2 regions of the Cytobacillus spongiae genome follow, and region 1 is predicted to be linked to the other one. Evidence: a T-box and tRNA genes for the amino acid it is inferred to sense, from the RefSeq annotation. Region 1 holds a T-box; the other holds one or more tRNA genes.
What was found. The T-box of region 1 lies ahead of asnS (asparagine--tRNA ligase). A T-box ahead of a tRNA ligase gene usually reads a tRNA of that ligase, here a tRNA-Asn.

Region 1 (6,206 bases):
TTACATGATTTGAGCACTGGCTCGAAGGTTTTATTTTCCAACATTCATTATAAAACTCCTAAAATACGGAAGCAAGATTCGTTATGCTCATTTGAAAATAATATAGGGGTATTTGTACATGCTAATCAAAAGGAGATGACGTAGTTGAATCGAGGAATGAAAGGGAATGTAGACTTAAACGAACCAAAATGGGAGAGGATGAAGAAACAAAGAGTCCCCATTTATAAAAATACTCCGGATCATGTGAAATTTGAAATAGCCAGAGAAGCTCATATTCCGCTGAAGGCACGTGACAATGGACACCTTACCTCCAGGCAAGCAGGAAAAATTGGTGGTCCTATTGGAGGCAGCATGGTGAAAGAGATGATTGAAATGGCAAAAGAGCAATTAACTAAAAGGGAGTAGAAGCCTATTTTCGGGCTCTTCTCCCTTTTTATATGAAATCACTCAACTCATTTTGGGGGATTTGAATGAGAAAATGCGTTCCTTTGGAATCGCTACTGACGACCCGAACATCTCCCCTATGTTCAAATATAATTTTTTTCACAAACGGAAGCCCCATGCCCATGCCTGACTCCTTTAAGGAGAAGAAGGGGTCAAATATGCTTTCCCAGCATGAGGCAGGGATGCCTTTTCCTTTATCAAAAAAGTGGATAAGGACAAATCCTTTTTCAACCTCTGTCCGAATCGTTATGGTCCTATCTCGATCTTTATCTGCCATTGCTTCTGCACTGTTTTTAATTAAATTCATAAACACCTGTTGTAGAAATGCTTTATTCACATAGGCAGTTAACGGCTTGTATTTTGGCCTGTAGGATATATCAAGACCTTGCTCTTTTGAGAAATCAATTGAATCTGAAATAATTTGATTGAGATCCTCGATCCTGAAGTCCATTTTCGATGACTCGATGTATTCTTTAAATTGATCGGAAAATCCATGGATTTGATCGGTTGCTTTTTGAATCATTTTTAGCTTGGCTTGATCCCCTGGATTCGACGTAGATTCTTCTAACATCTGACTAAACCCCCGAATGACTTGGGCTGTATTTTTCACCTCATGGGTTAAGCTACTAACTAAATTACCGATATAATCCATCTTCTTCTGTCTTTCCATCAATTGGTTGTATTGCAAGGTAATTCGAAGATTCATTTTTATAAAGGCAGTCATAATACTAATGGAAAATAAAACAACCCCAAAACTGCTCGCAATCGCTCCCGTATCTGGCCAAAAATTAAAAAAGCCAAATATAAATAAAAGAACTAAATTGATCGCAAAGCTCTTTAAGAAATCTTTTAAATATGTATTTTGTAAGCTTCTTGCTATTAAAAAAATCGCCGTTAGAAAAAAGATAAAGGTACTCATATGGAGCATAAATAAGATATGCAACGGTCCATAGACGGGAAAGTAATAGTCAATTTGCGTGGAAAGCAGTGTTTGTAATTCTAATCCCTTAATTCCATAAGAAGTCCAGTTCATGAAATAAATGAAAGTACTCCATCCTAGCAATAGATAAAACACTTTTTTTGAAAATATCTTAGCTAGTCCTTTTCTCTCAAAGGTAATAGGATTATTTTGCAGCATGGTATAGACAACAAAGAAAACACACGGAATGGAAAAAGTAGGGGCAATACGGAATAAGCGAAACAGAAACAAAGTCTGCTCCTCCCCCAACATCCCATGAAAATATAAAATCCCCACATCAACCTGCCAAATACTAATTAAGAGCATAATAATAAATACAGCAAATGAGAGTTCCGTACCTTTAAATATCCGCCGCGTGCTTATTGCTAAGACGATCGGAATAATCCCAATAATACAAACTAGTAGTCCTACTATCATATCGAATCTCCAATATCTTTTAATAGTTAGTGACTGCAAACGACCCCTCAAGGACATTCCTTCCTTAAACAGTATAAGAAATTTCAGCGGTAAACACTACTAATTTCCTTTCCCTATCCATTCTATGGTGGGAATTCATTATCTTACATATGTTAATCGAACAAAATATAGGAAAGATCTCTTACCCTTTAGGAAGGAAATCAAATAAGAGGATGTATGATGTCCGTACCCTAACAGGATTCAGAGGGGGTTACAGATTCATTCTGTATGGCTTTTACCACAGGCAACAATTTGTGTATACGAAAGTAGGTTTTCCTTATTTACCCACCCCCTTCTCTTTAGAAAATGTGAATGTTCCCCTTCTTTTTCGTGTGAACCTAGCACCTCTTCACAAATACAACTAGACAAAGGATTATGTTTTTTGATAAATTAATACAATAAAAATCCATTTGAAAACTGCATATGTAAACGATGAAAAGGAAAGTAGTTTCTGCTATATTCAATAGAGAGCTGGGGGTGGTGGAAGCCTGGCGATGAGGCATGAACGAAGAACACCTTTGAGTTCTAACCGAACAGAATATTCTAAGTAGGCCTAGACGTTACCAGCACGTTATTGACTGGGTAAGCAATTGTAAGTTGGTCATATGATGACAAATTGGGTGGTACCGCGGAAGATGGCCTTTCGTCCCTTTCTATGGGATAGAAGGCTTTTTTTATTGCAAAAATAACCAGAAGGAGACTATTTATGAAAAAGACCGTAGTAAAGGACTTATACAGAAATCAAGAAGAATATAATGGTGCAACTGTTCAATTTTCTGGCTGGATTCGTACGCTTCGTGATTCTAAAACCATTGGCTTTATGGAATTAAATGACGGAACATTTTTTAAAAGTGTACAAGTCGTGTTTGAAGACACGCTAGATAACTTCAAAGAAATTACGAAATTACCGATCAGCTCTTCTGTTTTAGTAGAAGGTGAATTTGTCCCAACTCCTGAAATGAAGCAGCCTTTTGAAATTAAAGCAACTAAAATTGTTGTAGAAGGGGTATCAGATACAAGTTATCCATTACAAAAAAAGCGCCATTCTCTTGAATATTTAAGAACGATTGCTCATTTACGTCCGAGAGCTAACACTTTCTCAGCTGTGTTCAGAGTAAGATCTCTTGCATCTTATGCCATCCATAAGTTCTTTCAAGAACAAGGTTTCGTAAATGTACACACACCGATTATTACGGGAAGTGATACAGAAGGTGCCGGTGAAATGTTCCGTGTCACATCAATGGATTTGAACCAAGTGCCTAAAACGGAAGAAGGAAAAGTAGATGACAGTGCCGATTTCTTTGCTAAAGAAACGAACTTAACGGTTAGCGGTCAGTTAAACGCAGAAAGCTTTGCACTTGCTTTCCGCAATGTATATACCTTTGGTCCGACCTTCAGAGCAGAGAACTCGAATACTGCTCGTCATGCCGCTGAATTCTGGATGATTGAGCCTGAGGTTGCCTTTGCAGAATTACCGGATATTATTGACCTTGGAGAAGATATGGTCAAATATGTTATTAACTATGTTCTTGAACATGCACCTGAAGAAATGGCATTCTTTAATAACTTTATTGATAAAACACTTTTGGAAAGACTGACAAATGCGCTAGAGTCCGAATTCGGAAGAGTAACCTATACTGAAGCGGTGGAATTATTAAAGAACTCCGATAAACAATTCGACTACCCAGTTGAATGGGGGACGGACTTGCAAACGGAGCATGAACGTTACCTAAGTGAAGAAATTTACAAGCGCCCTGTTTTCGTAACCGACTATCCGAAAGAAATCAAGGCTTTTTATATGAGAGCAAATGATGATGGTAAGACTGTAGCAGCGACTGACCTACTGGTTCCGGGAATTGGTGAACTAATCGGTGGAAGCCAGCGTGAAGAAAGAGAAGAAGTCCTTGCCAATCGAATTAAAGAGCTTGGCATGTCAGAAGAAGACTACTGGTGGTACCTCGAGCTACGAAGATTCGGTGGCACCAAACATTCTGGCTATGGAATCGGATTCGAGCGACTTGTCATGTACTTAACTGGGATGAAGAATATCCGTGATGTGATTCCGTTCCCACGTACACCGGGAAATGCAGATTTTTAATCGTACCTTCAAAAAAGGATGCTGCGGCATCCTTTTTTCATTATCTGTCTAGTCTTTACATCAGAAAAAAGAGACGATTACGATCGTGTAAGCGCCCCCTCGTGTTGAAGTATGAAAGTTGCCTGGTGAAGAAGTCACTTGGTACATGTTATTTTTTATAAATTCTCGGAATAAGTTATGAACCTATCAACGATTTTCAAACTACCTTTTTTCATAATTCTACGGAATTGCTTAAGAATAGGCAAAGTTTAAATAGTAAAATCAAATCTCTAATTAAAGATAAATCTTTTTTAAAAACCTCTTGATCCCCATCATACGCTTCGAGTTCATCAACAAAAATATGGTTTGGAATATCTGTTTTGTTACTTTAGATAATGCATCCTCTGCATCATCAATTAATTTAACAAAACTTGAATAATTATTCTCCACGAACCTTTATTAAGATCTACTTCCATTTCCGGCCAGTCGCCAAAATGATGGGACATGTAAACTCAAGGTCGTACTTAATAAACGTGGTCTAATCGGGTCAAGGAGAAGAATTGGATAAATAGTGGTAGAAATTGAGTAAGAGTAAAATTAAAAGTAAATCCTACAAACGTTTTGGATACCTTTGGCATAAGGATCTACCGTTATCGTGTCATGCAGTTTTTTTGCTTCTTCTGTAGCATTTTTCAATAAATACCCATGCTTTACCGCTTTAAGCATTTCTATATCATTCCCACTATCTCCAAAGGCAAATGTATTCTCAACAGAGATCCTATACTGTTTCATTACAAAATAAACTACTGCCCGCTTCCCTGTATTTTGTGGTATAAAATCTACGTCAAATGCATTTACCGGATCTCCAGCTAGAGGGTTACAACGGTTAATATTGAAATTTATTCCACTATTGCGTGCTAATTGCTTTATGATATCAAGGTCGTACTTAACCTTCACACTATCTTCTATGAAATAATAATAATTCATCTTAAAGGATTGTTGACCAAATTTTGTTTGTTTTTGTAACTGTATTCCATATATTAATCTTAAATCATTAATAAAATCTTCAATCTCTCGATGGCTGAATCCTGACCTTTTGATTCTTTTCTTCCACTCTTGATTTTGATTAAATTCTCCTTTTGGGTTGATCTCCCATAACTCTGTTCCAAGGTTTGATGCAATAAAATGCGGAAGATAGTTCATCCGAGCTGCTCTCATTTTTTTATGAATATCAGCCAAACTACTGCCTGTTACCCAACCAATTCTGATGTTTTTTTTATGAAGAATCTTTTCAAGATACTCCTCAAGCTCATATAAATCTTCTAACTGCCACCCTTTTAGGTCATGTGGATAGTATGTTTCATCAAAATCAAATAGCATTAAGTAGTCAGGATTTCCGTTAGAATGGTACACTTTATATGTCACGTTTAATGCCCCCCTGTTCTATGTTATTTATAATGTACAGGCAGGGAACGTTCCCAGGTCAATCTTTTTAGAGGTGAAATAAATGGCTACTATTCTAGATATTGCTCGACTTAGTGGCGTTTCAAAGTCCACGGTATCACGCGTTATTAATAATCATCCTCACGTTTCAGAAGACAGCCGAAAAAGAGTAATGGAGGCAATAGAAAAGTTGTCTTTTGTTCGAAATGCGCGAGGTGTACACCTAAGAACACAATCAACAAAAACTATTGGTGTGACTATCCCGGTCCTTGATCACCCTTATTTTAGCCCGCTTGTTGGCATGATTGCAGAAAAAATCAGAAAATCCGGATATAAGATAGTTATTTTCCAAACGTTTTATTCTATTGATGAGGAATATGAAATTTTTGAGAGGCTAACTGAAAATGAGCTGGACGCAGTCATTATCACCCATACTTTATTAGGTGAGAAGGAGATTAAACAGAAATCTAGAGATAAGATCGTGCTTATTTGCAACGAACCACTTCAAACAAAACATTTAGATGTCTTTGCACTTGATGAAATTGATGCAGTCTATTCGTCTACCAAATACCTACTGAAAGAAGGACGCAACCAACTATTATTTTGTGCGGATGAAGAAAGAACGCCACTTCAGCGACAAAGATGGGAAGGGTTTAAACAAGCTCATCTTGATTTTAATAAAGCATGTACTATTCATCAAAAAATAAGTGGGTACTCTACGATTGAAGATGGTATACTCCTGGGTGATGAAATTTTTTCAGGTCATTGCAAACATGATGGAATTCTTGCAGGCAGTGACTTTTTAGC
Region 2 (6,206 bases), 630 kb from region 1:
ACAGAAGCTGTTTTGTTTTTATCGTCTAGTATTGGGTTAACTTCCACAAATTCAGCAGAAGTAATCATCTTAGATTCTTCTAACATTTCCATCGCTAAATGGCTCTCACGATAGCTAATTCCACCGGTTACTGGAGTTCCTACACCTGGTGCATCATGTGGATCTAACCCATCTAAATCTAAGGATAAATGAACCCCATCTGTTCCCCTTACTTCTCTTAAGTAATGAATGGCTTCTTCCATCACCTTTGTCATTCCTAATCGATCAATTTCATGCATTGTATATACTTTAATGCCTTTTTCTTTGATAAGAACCCGTTCGCCTTCATCTAGAGATCTAGCACCGATGATGACAATGTTCTCTGGGTTTACTTTCGGTCCATAGCCTCCTACCCCAGTTAGCAAAGGATGACCAAGACCTAAGCTCACTGCTAGAGGCATCCCATGAATATTACCTGTAGGAGAAGTCTCAGCTGTATTCAAGTCCCCATGAGCGTCATACCAGATCACTCCAAGGTTCTTATAATGCTTTGAAACACCAGCTAATGTTCCAATCGCAATACTATGATCTCCTCCAAGAACAAGTGGAAATGAACCTGACGCTACCACTTCATCAACTTTTTGCGCAAGCATTTCACTTTTCTCCGCAATTAAGTCAAGGTTACGCAGATTCGATTGGGGATCAACCACAACTTCTGGTCTACCGATTGCAATATCTCCAAGATCTGCAACTTCGTCAAATAGCCCTCTTAGTCTTTCATTTACACCTGCATATCGAATGGCACTTGGTCCCATATCCACACCACGTCTCATTTGACCAAGATCCATCGGCATCCCGATAATAGACAACTTTTTCATTATGTATCCCCCTTAACATGTTTGTTCTCTTATCTATTTTAACCGCTTTCATAACAATGACTCAACTCGACAAAATTATGTATATATATTCGCATATTAGGCTTTGTATAGATTAGGCAAAAAGGAGTTTGATTACGTATTATACTAGTAGGCAGTTTTCGTATCTTTTAGAATATAGCCAACTAGTAATATATGAGGAAAATTATGCGCTCGTCAAAAACTACTGTGGGGATAAGTTCTTTTAAAAAGAAGGCAAACAAAAAAGCCCTAGACTAGAAATTAGTTTAAGACTTGTAAGGTAATTTGTTATGGTGGAGCCTAGCGGGATCGAACCGCTGACCTCCTGCGTGCAAGGCAGGCGCTCTCCCAGCTGAGCTAAGGCCCCAAAAGCATGGTTTCTTTTTTATATTCAAGAATAACCAGACCCTCAGGGAATTCCCTTTAGATCTGGTTACATGATGAGCCATGAAGGACTCGAACCTTCGACCCTCTGATTAAAAGTCAGATGCTCTACCGACTGAGCTAATGGCTCATAATTGGCTGGGCTAGCAGGATTTGAACCTACGCATGACGGAGTCAAAGTCCGTTGCCTTACCGCTTGGCTATAGCCCAATGATGAATGTCATAATAAAAAGGACACTATTATCTTGTCCACTTTTTAAGAATTTATCCTAAATGGTGGAGGGGGACGGATTCGAACCGCCGAACCCGAAGGAGCGGATTTACAGTCCGCCGCGTTTAGCCACTTCGCTACCCCTCCAAAAAAATGGTGCCGGCGAGAGGACTTGAACCCCCAACCTACTGATTACAAGTCAGTTGCTCTACCAATTGAGCTACACCGGCATTTTTTATTTGTAGAAATTATATGGTGGAGGATGACGGGATCGAACCGCCGACCCCCTGCTTGTAAGGCAGGTGCTCTCCCAGCTGAGCTAATCCTCCATATTTAAGTGGTGACCCGTACGGGATTCGAACCCGTGTTACCGCCGTGAAAGGGCGGTGTCTTAACCGCTTGACCAACGGGCCAGTATCATTGATGCTTTGCAGAGCTTCCAACCGGGCTCGAACCGGTGACCTCTTCCTTACCATGGAAGTGCTCTACCTGCTGAGCTATGGAAGCAAAGTGTAAAAGCTCAACAATCTATAATAGAAGTTGGCTCCGCAGGTAGGATTCGAACCTACGACCGTTCGGTTAACAGCCGAATGCTCTACCACTGAGCTACTGCGGAATAAAATTTGAACAGCTTGGCGACGTCCTACTCTCACAAGGGGACAGCCCCTAACTACCATCGGCGCTGAGAAGCTTAACTTCCGTGTTCGGCATGGGAACGGGTGTGACCTTCTCGCCATCGTCACCAAACTATTTTCAAAGACAAATAGTATTATATAATACAACCAGCTTTGATTCAAGAGGTTTTTTTAAAAATTTGTTCCCTCAAAACTAGATAATGTATAGAAGAAAGAATTACGGTAATGCCATTGAATTGACTAGTCCAGCTACGGCTCCTACCTTCTATCGAAGTTGTACAGTCGCCTTCGCTTTCTTATTTGGTTAAGTCCTCGATCGATTAGTATCAGTCAGCTCCACATGTCACCATGCTTCCACCTCTGACCTATCAACCTGATCATCTTTCAGGGATCTTACTAGCTTGCGCTATGGGAAATCTCATCTTGAGGGGGGCTTCATGCTTAGATGCTTTCAGCACTTATCCCTTCCGCACATAGCTACCCAGCGATGCCTTTGGCAAGACAACTGGTACACCAGCGGTGCGTCCATCCCGGTCCTCTCGTACTAAGGACAGCTCCTCTCAAATTTCCTACGCCCACGACGGATAGGGACCGAACTGTCTCACGACGTTCTGAACCCAGCTCGCGTACCGCTTTAATGGGCGAACAGCCCAACCCTTGGGACCGACTACAGCCCCAGGATGCGATGAGCCGACATCGAGGTGCCAAACCTCCCCGTCGATGTGGACTCTTGGGGGAGATAAGCCTGTTATCCCCGGGGTAGCTTTTATCCGTTGAGCGATGGCCCTTCCATGCGGAACCACCGGATCACTAAGCCCGACTTTCGTCCCTGCTCGACTTGTAGGTCTCGCAGTCAAGCTCCCTTGTGCCTTTACACTCTACGAATGATTTCCAACCATTCTGAGGGAACCTTTGGGCGCCTCCGTTACTCTTTAGGAGGCGACCGCCCCAGTCAAACTGCCCACCTGACACTGTCTCCCGCCCCGATCAGGGGCGTGGGTTAGAATTTCAATACAGCCAGGGTAGTATCCCACCAATGCCTCCACCGAAGCTGGCGCTCCGGCTTCCAAGGCTCCTACCTATCCTGTACAAGCTGTACCAAAATTCAATATCAGGCTACAGTAAAGCTCCACGGGGTCTTTCCGTCCTGTCGCGGGTAACCTGCATCTTCACAGGTACTATAATTTCACCGAGTCTCTCGTTGAGACAGTGCCCAGATCGTTACGCCTTTCGTGCGGGTCGGAACTTACCCGACAAGGAATTTCGCTACCTTAGGACCGTTATAGTTACGGCCGCCGTTTACTGGGGCTTCGATTCAGAGCTTCGCTTACGCTAACCCCTCCTCTTAACCTTCCAGCACCGGGCAGGCGTCAGCCCCTATACTTCGCCTTGCGGCTTTGCAGAGACCTGTGTTTTTGCTAAACAGTCGCCTGGGCCTATTCACTGCGGCTTTTCAGGGCTATTCACCCTAAAAAGCACCCCTTCTCCCGAAGTTACGGGGTCATTTTGCCGAGTTCCTTAACGAGAGTTCTCTCGCTCACCTTAGGATTCTCTCCTCGCCTACCTGTGTCGGTTTGCGGTACGGGCACCTTTTTCCTCGCTAGAGGCTTTTCTTGGCAGTGTGGAATCAGGAACTTCGGTACTTTATTTCCCTCGCCATCACAGCTCCGCCTTATGGTAACGGGATTTGCCTCGTTACCGGCCTAACTGCTTGGACGCGCATATCCAACAGCGCGCTTACCCTATCCTCCTGCGTCCCCCCATTGCTCAAACGGAAAAGAGGTGGTACAGGAATATCAACCTGTTGTCCATCGCCTACGCTTTTCAGCCTCGGCTTAGGTCCCGACTAACCCTGAGCGGACGAGCCTTCCTCAGGAAACCTTAGGCATTCGGTGGATGGGATTCTCACCCATCTTTCGCTACTCATACCGGCATTCTCACTTCTAAGCGCTCCACCAGTCCTTGCGGTCTAGCTTCAACGCCCTTAGAACGCTCTCCTACCACTGACATCGTAGATGTCAATCCACAGCTTCGGTGATACGTTTAGCCCCGGTACATTTTCGGCGCGGAGTCACTCGACCAGTGAGCTATTACGCACTCTTTAAATGGTGGCTGCTTCTAAGCCAACATCCTGGTTGTCTAAGCAACTCCACATCCTTTTCCACTTAACGTATACTTTGGGACCTTAGCTGGTGGTCTGGGCTGTTTCCCTTTCGACTACGGATCTTATCACTCGCAGTCTGACTCCCATGGATAAGTCTTTGGCATTCGGAGTTTATCTGAATTCGGTAACCCGATGGGGGCCCCTAGTCCAAACAGTGCTCTACCTCCAAGACTCTTACTACATGAGGCTAGCCCTAAAGCTATTTCGGAGAGAACCAGCTATCTCCAAGTTCGATTGGAATTTCTCCGCTACCCACACCTCATCCCCGCACTTTTCAACGTGCGTGGGTTCGGGCCTCCATCCAGTGTTACCTGGACTTCACCCTGGACATGGGTAGATCACCTGGTTTCGGGTCTACGACCACATACTCATTCGCCCTATTCAGACTCGCTTTCGCTACGGCTCCGTCTATCCAACTTAACCTTGCATGTAATCGTAACTCGCCGGTTCATTCTACAAAAGGCACGCTATCACCCATTAACGGGCTCTAACTACTTGTAGGCACACGGTTTCAGGATCTTTTTCACTCCCCTTCCGGGGTGCTTTTCACCTTTCCCTCACGGTACTGGTTCACTATCGGTCACTAGGGAGTATTTAGCCTTGGGAGATGGTCCTCCCAGCTTCCGACGGGATTTCACGTGTCCCGCCGTACTCAGGATCCACTCAAGAGGGAACGAAGTTTCAACTACAGGGTTGTTACCTTCTCTGACCAGCCTTTCCAGGCTTGTTCGTTTACTCCGTTCCTTTGTAACTCCGTATAGAGTGTCCTACAACCCCAAGAGGCAAGCCTCTTGGTTTGGGCTAATCCCGTTTCGCTCGCCGCTACTCAGGGAATCGCATTTGCTTTCTCTTCCTCCGGGTACTTAGATGTTTCAGTTCCCCGGGTCTGCCTTCCATATCCTATGTATTCAGATAAGGATTCCATCCCATTACGGATAGAGGGTTTCCCCATTCGGAAATCTCCGGATCAAAGCTTACTTACAGCTCCCCGAAGCATATCGGTGTTAGTACCGTCCTTCATCGGCTCCTAGTGCCAAGGCATTCACCGTGCGCCCTTTCTAACTTAACCTATAAGCTTTCAATACACATCGCATCTCTTCGTCAGCTTCCTTCGCTCCGCTCCTCATGTACGTAAGTACATTCCGGTGCTCACTCAGTTGCTTCCTCGACCTGCTCGCGTCTTGAAACCTTCTAATTTCTTGTTTAGAGAAAATCTTAAGATTGGCGATTACTCGGTAATTCTTTTTTCTTCTATATTTCATTATCTAGTTTTCAAGGAACAAGTTCACTTTCTTCTATAATAAGAAGAGAGTTTGTTATAGAGAGATTGCTCTCTCAAAACTAAACGAACCATAAGCGTCAACTTTCATGTAAATATCCTTAGAAAGGAGGTGATCCAGCCGCACCTTCCGATACGGCTACCTTGTTACGACTTCACCCCAATCATCTGTCCCACCTTAGGCGGCTGGCTCCAAAAGGTTACCCCACCGACTTCGGGTGTTACAAACTCTCGTGGTGTGACGGGCGGTGTGTACAAGGCCCGGGAACGTATTCACCGCGGCATGCTGATCCGCGATTACTAGCGATTCCGGCTTCATGCAGGCGAGTTGCAGCCTGCAATCCGAACTGAGAATGGTTTTATGGGATTGGCTAAACCTCGCGGTCTTGCAGCCCTTTGTACCATCCATTGTAGCACGTGTGTAGCCCAGGTCATAAGGGGCATGATGATTTGACGTCATCCCCACCTTCCTCCGGTTTGTCACCGGCAGTCACCTTAGAGTGCCCAACTGAATGCTGGCAACTAAGATCAAGGGTTGCGCTCGTTGCGGGACTTAACCCAACATCTCACGACACGAGCTGACGACAACCATGCACCACCTGTCATCCTGTCCCCCGAAGGGGAACGCCCTATCTCTAGGGTTGTCAGGAGATGTCAA

Region 2: it encodes a tRNA-Asn, which carries the amino acid that the T-box ahead of asnS (asparagine--tRNA ligase) is inferred to sense. The anticodon was not compared.

Annotation. Positions count from the first base shown of each region.
Region 1 is NZ_CP089997.1:3,639,972-3,646,177, forward strand. It holds gene LS684_RS18445 (alpha/beta-type small acid-soluble spore protein) at 145-405, shown strand; gene LS684_RS18450 (sensor histidine kinase) at 434-1,840, opposite strand; T-box leader at 2,303-2,533, shown strand; gene asnS (asparagine--tRNA ligase) at 2,586-3,977, shown strand; gene LS684_RS18460 (HAD-IIB family hydrolase) at 4,554-5,381, opposite strand; gene LS684_RS18465 (LacI family DNA-binding transcriptional regulator) at 5,464-6,206, shown strand, end outside.
Region 2 is NZ_CP089997.1:169,237-175,442, reverse strand. It holds gene rocF (arginase) at 1-857, opposite strand, end outside; tRNA gene LS684_RS00995 (tRNA-Ala) at 1,167-1,242, opposite strand; tRNA gene LS684_RS00990 (tRNA-Lys) at 1,317-1,389, opposite strand; tRNA gene LS684_RS00985 (tRNA-Gln) at 1,395-1,469, opposite strand; tRNA gene LS684_RS00980 (tRNA-Tyr) at 1,534-1,617, opposite strand; tRNA gene LS684_RS00975 (tRNA-Thr) at 1,625-1,700, opposite strand; tRNA gene LS684_RS00970 (tRNA-Val) at 1,724-1,799, opposite strand; tRNA gene LS684_RS00965 (tRNA-Glu) at 1,809-1,883, opposite strand; tRNA gene LS684_RS00960 (tRNA-Thr) at 1,905-1,977, opposite strand; tRNA gene LS684_RS00955 (tRNA-Asn) at 2,012-2,086, opposite strand; rRNA gene rrf (5S ribosomal RNA) at 2,101-2,217, opposite strand; rRNA gene LS684_RS00945 (23S ribosomal RNA) at 2,406-5,338, opposite strand; rRNA gene LS684_RS00940 (16S ribosomal RNA) at 5,654-6,206, opposite strand, start outside.